2 regions of the Streptosporangium sp. NPDC000239 genome follow, and region 1 is predicted to be linked to the other one. Evidence: riboswitches for the same ligand, from Rfam matches in the RefSeq annotation. Region 1 holds a riboswitch; the other holds the start of a gene.
The links. A riboswitch is a leader RNA that binds a small molecule or an ion and turns the genes downstream of it on or off. The one in region 1 is predicted to bind cyclic di-AMP.
Positions count from the first base shown of each region.

Region 2: another riboswitch for cyclic di-AMP. It lies ahead of ABT340_RS02480 (C40 family peptidase); the one in region 1 lies ahead of ABT340_RS04990 (CHAP domain-containing protein).

Region 1 is NZ_JBEPEI010000001.1:1,082,492-1,085,874, forward strand. Features, by position in the region: gene ABT340_RS04985 (ABC transporter substrate-binding protein) at 1-520, opposite strand, end outside; gene ABT340_RS04990 (CHAP domain-containing protein) at 917-1,615, opposite strand; cyclic di-AMP (ydaO/yuaA leader) riboswitch at 1,631-1,768, opposite strand; gene ABT340_RS04995 (oxidoreductase) at 2,153-3,025, opposite strand; gene ABT340_RS05000 (hypothetical protein) at 3,170-3,383, shown strand, end outside.
Region 2 is NZ_JBEPEI010000001.1:536,470-539,852, reverse strand. Features, by position in the region: gene ABT340_RS02490 (M48 family metallopeptidase) at 1-142, opposite strand, end outside; gene ABT340_RS02485 (gluzincin family metallopeptidase) at 139-921, opposite strand; gene ABT340_RS02480 (C40 family peptidase) at 1,018-1,359, opposite strand; gene ABT340_RS02475 (hypothetical protein) at 1,259-1,513, shown strand; cyclic di-AMP (ydaO/yuaA leader) riboswitch at 1,670-1,828, opposite strand; gene ABT340_RS02470 (C40 family peptidase) at 2,286-3,233, opposite strand.

The DNA.
Region 1 (3,383 bases):
CCGCCTTCTCGAACAGGTCGGTGCGGTAACACATGGTCATGCCGCCGATGTCGGTGCCGAGAGCGAACAGCTTGCCCTCGGCGTTGACGCCGTTGTCCCACTTGGCAGGGGGGAAGTCGGCCTTGCGGTCTCCGAGGCCGTACTGCCCGAGGTCGGTGAAGAACTGCGGGCGGGCCTTCATCAGGCCCATCGCGCCCTCGTCCAGGGCGACCACGTCGGCCGCGCCGCTGCCCGCCTGCAACCGCTGGAGCAACTGGGGCAGGTAGACGTCCTCGAAGCGGTCGGTCAGGTTCTGGTATCTGATCTGGATGCCGGGGTGGGCGGCGTTCCAGGCCTGGGCGGCCTTGTCGTAGCCGAAGTTCTCGCCGCCGCCGAAGGTGTGCACGGTGACGACGACCGGTTCGGCCGCCGTGGACGCGGGCCCGTCCGTCCCGCCGGAACCGCACGAGGTCAAGGCCAGCGCCGCGGCCGTGACCGTCGTGACCGCGGCGAGCCTGCCGCGCCGCCTGTGGTTCAACATTCCGGACCCCTCTCAGGTCGTTCGCCCGAATCGGTGGGAGGTGTCGTCACGGGCCGGTCCCCGACAGACGCGGCTCTGCGACGAGGCGGTTCCTCAACGTGTTGGGAGCGCTCCCACGAAGCGTGGCCGACGGGTGGGCCGACGTCAATACGACGAGACGCAACCGTTACCCTCCTCCGTTTCCATTGCGACTTATGGGCTCAAACGACCGCAAAATGGATGTGCTTCTTTTTGGGAGCGCTCCCATATCGACGGAGGGACGGGACGCCGAAAGGGCCGTGGCTCGGGGAGCCACGGCCCTTTCCGGATTCGGGGGATCACCGCCGCGGCGGGCGGGGAGTCCGCCGCGGATGGGGGTCTCGTACGGCGGGGGCCGTACGGAGGGAGGGGATGGGGTCAGCCGCTGTAGACCGGGTAGCCGTAGCCGACGACCTGGGAGGTCGGACGGATGCGCTGCTCGACCTTGCCGTTGCCGGTGTTGCCCTCGATCGTGGTGATCGTGCCGTTGCCGTTGTCCTGCTTCACGAAGCCGACGTGGTCGATCCCGTCGAGGTCCTTGCCGCCCTTCCAGTCGAAGTAGACGACGGCGCCGGGCTTGGGAGTGGTGCCCCAGTGGCCGTTTTCCCTGAACCACTTGGCGTGGGTGACGGTGTAGGCGTCCCAGCCCATGGTGGGGCGGATGCCGGCCTGCTCGCCGACCCAGGAGACGAACATCGCGCACCAGGGGGCGTTGGCGTAGTCCTGGATGCGGCCGCCGTCACGGGCGGTGGTCTCCTTGGCGCGCTCACTGGACATGTACCAGGAGTGGAACTTGGTGCCGCCGCCCTGGGCGTTCTCACTGACGCCGATCTGCTGGGAGGCGATGTTCAGAACCTGCTGGGCGGTCACCTTGGGCAGGCGCTCGGCCGTGGTCTGGAGGCTGGTCTTGGCGGTGTCCGCGCTCGCGTTCCGGACGGTGGCGGACGTCTGCTCGGGGGTGTCCGCCAGGGCGGGTCCACCGGCGACGACTCCGCCGCTGAGGGCGATGGCGGTGCCGAGGATGACACGGGCCAGGTAGTGCGTCTTGGGGGTGGAGGTAAGGCGGTGCTTGGCCATGGGGTACTGCTCCTTGCGTCGCTTCCATGCCGCCTACCGGGTTAGCTGACGGGTTCGGACTGGAAAGTGTCCTACAGCGCGTATGCGCTGATTCACCCCAAAGGACCTGGGTCCCCGGTTCCGCGAGACTCGCGGATTCGGCGGCCGTGTCCATCAGGCGGATGTCCACCTGGTGGAGCACGGTCGGGCAATGTCGTGGCAATGCGCTGACCTGCGAAGGTCTGGGCGTTCGCCGCGAATTCGTTGAACGTACGTGAACCGGACAGACGATTACAAGTCCGACACATTGCCTTGGCTTGGGAATGGGCCCCGTTCGAGGGGGAAGACTGGGGCCTCGTCCACCCGGGACGATCTCCCTTTCGGTGACGCGATCCCCGGTGGGAGAGGGGATCGCGACACGACGGGCACGGTAAAGGGCAAGGGCAAGGACTTCGCGTGCCAGGTGAACGTAGATCTTTTGGCCGACCCCTCCTCCACCGGGTCAAGAGGGGGTCTCTTTACCCGTCCCGGCGGGGTCGCCCCCGGCCCCAGGGCCGGTCAGGGGCGTGACGTGAGCGCGGCGAACCGTACGCCCGTGAGCTCCTCGGAGACGATCCACAGCCGCCGCGCCAGGTCTTCGTCGAGAGCCCTGGGCGAAGGCGTCAGCGCCCTGGGGCCCGGGCCGACGTACGTGCCGCCGGTCACGCCGGGGTGGGTCGCGGCGTACAGGGAGGGGAGGGCCCCTTTCTCCGGAGCCTTGAGCGCCAGCCGCATGAAGGCGGTGACCGGCCGGGTGAACACGCCCGGCCGCATGATCGAGGTGGCCGTCGGCCCGGGATGGACGGCCAGGCTGAGCAGTTTGCCTCCGGCCAGGCGCTGTAGTTCGAGGGCGAACAGCAGGTTGGCCAGCTTGGACCTGCAGTAGGCGCCGAAGCGGCGGTAGCCGTTCTCCAGCCCCAGGTCGTCGAAGTCGATCCGCCCCATCGCGTGCGCGCCACTGGAGACCGTGACGACCCTGGCCCCCTGTCCGGCCAGTAGCCGGGGCAGTAGCGACCCGGTCAGGGCGAAGTGCCCGAGATGGTTGACGCCGAACTGGGCCTCGAAGCCGTCGGCCGTCGTCCGCCGTGGAATCATGGCGACGCCCGCGTTGTTGACGAGGAGGTCGATCGGCCGGTCAAGGTCGTCCGTGAACGCCCGCACCGAGGCGAGATCGGCCAGGTCAAGGCCTCTGAGCTCGACCCGTCCCTCCGGGGCCGCCGCTCTGACCCTCTCCAGCGCCACCCGCCCCCTGGCCCGGTCGCGCGCGGTCATGATCACCTCGGCGCCTCGCCGGGCGAGGTGCAGGGCGGTCGCCAGCCCTATCCCGCTGCTGGCACCCGTGACCAGTGCCGTACTGCCGGACAGGTCGGGAATGTCATCAGCGGTCCACATGATCGGCGTCTCCGGGGCCAGCTGTACGAAACGGTTTCGTACACTACGGTAGATCGTCACGAGTACGACCCGCAAGAGGGCATATTCGTGTGTTCACCCGTAGTTCCCGGCGCCGTAAGACGTCCGGGTTACGGTGAGGCGGTCGTGAACGGGTCATCGCCCGGCGTGGAGGACGGTCGAGACCACGCGCGGGAGCAGGGTTCGGCCGTTGCCTGGGTGGAGTCCCCGCTGCAGATGCTCTGCGCCGTGGAGGCCCACCACGCGGGGCTGCTCGGCGCCCACGCACGAGTGGTGCCCAGGGCCGGGCTGCGCCCGCTGGCCGTCACCCGCCGTGAGATCGCCAAACTCGGCCCACCGG
Region 2 (3,383 bases), 550 kb from region 1:
GCGCCGCCTCGGGCAGCGCCCGCCACGGCGTGGTGAACGCCACGACCGCCAGCGTGATCGCCCCCAGGACGGCGAGCGCGATCCCCGCTCCCCTGGCCCCGCCCCGCTCCCGCGCCGGTGTCTCCTCCACGCTCCGCGTCATGAGAGTTCCCTCCGGAGATGGTCGCGCCACGCGGCGGTGAACTCCGCGCGCGACAGGCCCAGCGTGCTGCCGACATCGCTACCGTAAAGCCTCACCAGCGCCTTCTCACCGAAGCGCTCCGCGACGTACCGGCACGCGAGCCAGGCCTCCTCGTAGGCCTGCGCGAGTCTGGGGGCGCCGGGGGCGAAGCCGTCCCCGGCGGGAAGCTCCGTGGGCAGGACGCCCGCGCGCACCTCGGCCGCGAGCTCGGCCGCAACGGTCCTGACGGCGATCCCCGCGTCCCGGTAGCCCACGTAGTCGGCGAACCCCTCCGACAGCCACATCGGGACCCGCCCGCCCCTGGTGGCGCCGGTCGCCAGATGGGTCAGCTCGTGGGTGATCACCACGTCCCTGCCGGTCTCGCTGAGCCTGGCGTATCCCGTCGGCACCACGACCACCCGGTCCGCGGTCGCCAGCGCGGCCAGCCCGCCGGTCCGCGCCGTCCCCGCGAGCTCCGCGGCCTCGTCGTCGGTCGCGGGGACCACGACCACCGCCCTGACCGGCCCCCAGACCCGTGCGATCGTACGGCAGGCGCGGTCGGCCCTGGCCGCGAGATCACGCAGTTCGGCGGGCGGGACACGGTGGCCGACGACAAGGGAGCGCTCGCCCCGGACCACCTCGGCGGCGCCGGGCCACAGGTCGCGGGCCGTCTGCGGCGTGGGCCTCGCCCCGCCGAGCCCGGCGCCCGCCAGCGCGAGCATCCCGGCGAGCACGGCGCGGCGCCCCTTCGGGACGGACATGGCAGCCGATGCTAGCCGACGCCCCGGCCGGAACGTTCCCCGGCAGGCGGCGGCCCCGCCCATCCGCGGGAGGATGGGCGGGGCCGTCCGCCGCTGTCAGGTGCCGGGACGGACCGCTCCTGCGAAGGCGGACCTGTAGTACCCCTTCAACGTCACGATCCTGACCGACTTGCCGCTGCTCGGCGAGTGGATCATCTTGCCGTGGCCGACGTACATGCCGACGTGGCCCTTGCCGTAGAAGAACAGCAGGTCACCGAGGTGCAACTTGCTCCACGAGACCTTCTTCCTGACCGCGCGGTACTGGCTGCCCGTCACCCGGGGGAGGGAGACGCCCGCCTTGCGCCACGCGTACTGGACCAGGCCCGAGCAGTCGAACGCTCCGGGACCGGAGGCACCCCACCGGTACGGATCGCCGATCTGTTTCCTGGCCGTCGCCACGGCCGTCCTGGCCCTGGACCGCTGCCGTGCGGCCCGGTTCGTCGCGGCCTTCGCCGTGCGCTTGACACGGGCCTTCGCCGTGTTCGCGGCAGTGCCCTCCGACGTGCCCTTCGATGCGCTCTTCGACGTGTCCTTCGCCGTACTCCTGGCCTGAACCGCGACCGCGGTATCCGTCGTCGCCTGTGCTGTTGCCGGCCCCAGTGCCACCGCTCCGGTTGAGGCGGTCAGCGTGAGGACGAATCCACCCAGGTAAAGGCGGAAAAAGCGCGACAAACGGGGGTTTTGCAGGGTGGTAGACAGGATTTCTCCTTGGGACTTCCACTGATGCCTACCGGGTTAGCTGACGGGTTCGGGCTGGGAAGACGCCCTACGACGACAAACGCGTCGATTCACCCCGGGCCACATGTCAAGGGCCGATGGTTCCCCGGCTCCGTGCCTCCTGGCTGCACGAACTCGGCGGGCCGCCGTGATGGGAACCGATCCCTTCGGGGAACGGCGGCCGACTGGATATCTATACGGACACCGGCCCGCAGGACCGGCATTCGACGCGGTGGCATGGCTTGCTCACTGCGACCGCCAGAAGGTACCCCGATCACCAAGCCCCGGCAAAGACCCCATCAAATACGAAGATCCACAAAAAGGTTTTCATGTTTACGAAAGGCCTGATAGTGCGGCATCACGATCTTATAAATATGACCCTCGTCACATTCGAAACGATCTTCCAGAGAAGCACAACAAGTGTCACATAAATCACATTTATCAGTGACTTCCCAAAGCGCCCCTTCACCTACAAGGGCGTCGAACAGGACCACTCCGGCGATCCCGGGCATGCCAAACGGGCCGCCCGTGGAACGGACGGCCCGCGGTCGCGAAGGCGTTCAGACGGCCCCCAGAGGCCCCGTGGACATGGACGGGGCCAAGGGGGGTCAGGGACGGACGGCCCCGAGCAGACGGCCGCCGTAGGAGGAGAGGGGGACGACCTTGACGACGTCCCCGGTCTGGGGAGCGTGGATGATCTTGCCGTTGCCCGCGTAGAGCCCGACGTGCCCCAGGCCCTGGCTGAAGAGGATGTCCCCCGGCTGGAGGTCGCTCAGCGAGACCTTGCGCTTGGCGCCCCAGCTCCACTGCTCCCAGGTGGTGCGGGGCAGGCTCACGCCTCCGCTGCGCCAGGAGGCCTGCACGAACCCCGAGCAGTCCCAGCTGTCCGGGCCGGTGCCGCCGTACCGGTAGGGCTTGCCGAGCTGGGCGAAGGCGAAGGTCAGCGCGGCCCTGGCGTTGCCCGAGGCGGAGCCGTTGTACTGCATGCCGGTGCTGTTGGGGTCACCCGGCCTGAAGGTGCCGAGGTCGCGCAGCACCTTCGTCTGGATTTTGATCATCTTCTCGACCTTCTCCTTCTCCTCGGCCAGCTCGTCGCGCGTCTGGTCCGCGTCGGCCAAGGCCTGCTTGGCCTTGTCGCGGTTGTCACGCAGCGTCTTGTTGGCCTCGTCGAAGGCGTGCAGGCTCTCGGCACGGGAGGCGGAGATCTGGTCGGCCGTGGCCAGGCCGCTCAGCACCAGGTTGGGGTTGACCTCACCGACGAGGTTCGGCCAGCCGATGGCGCCGCCCTGGTAGGTGGTGACGGCCATGGTGACGAGGTCGTCGCGGAGCCCGGCGACCTTCGCGGACTGCTTCGACAGGTCGGCGTTCAGGTCCGCGTACTTCTTGCGGGCCCTCTTCCACTTCTCGCCCGCCTGGTTGTACTTCTCGACGAGCTGGTCGGCCTGCTCGTTGAGCTTGGCCAGCTTCTGCTTGGTCTGCGCGACCGTCGGCTTCGGCTTGGCCGCCGCACTCCCGATCGGAGTCACGAGCAGGGCCAAGGCCAGTCCCGCAGCCATCGGCACACGCACGAACCCAACCGGCACACCCGCCACGGCCACGACGCCGCCTCCCCACGCAAAGACCACGTAAAGACCTGGGGCGAAATAGTACAGAACCGGTAAGGGTCAGCTCACCTTTTTGGCGGTTTTGTTCTTTACCTGTAGATG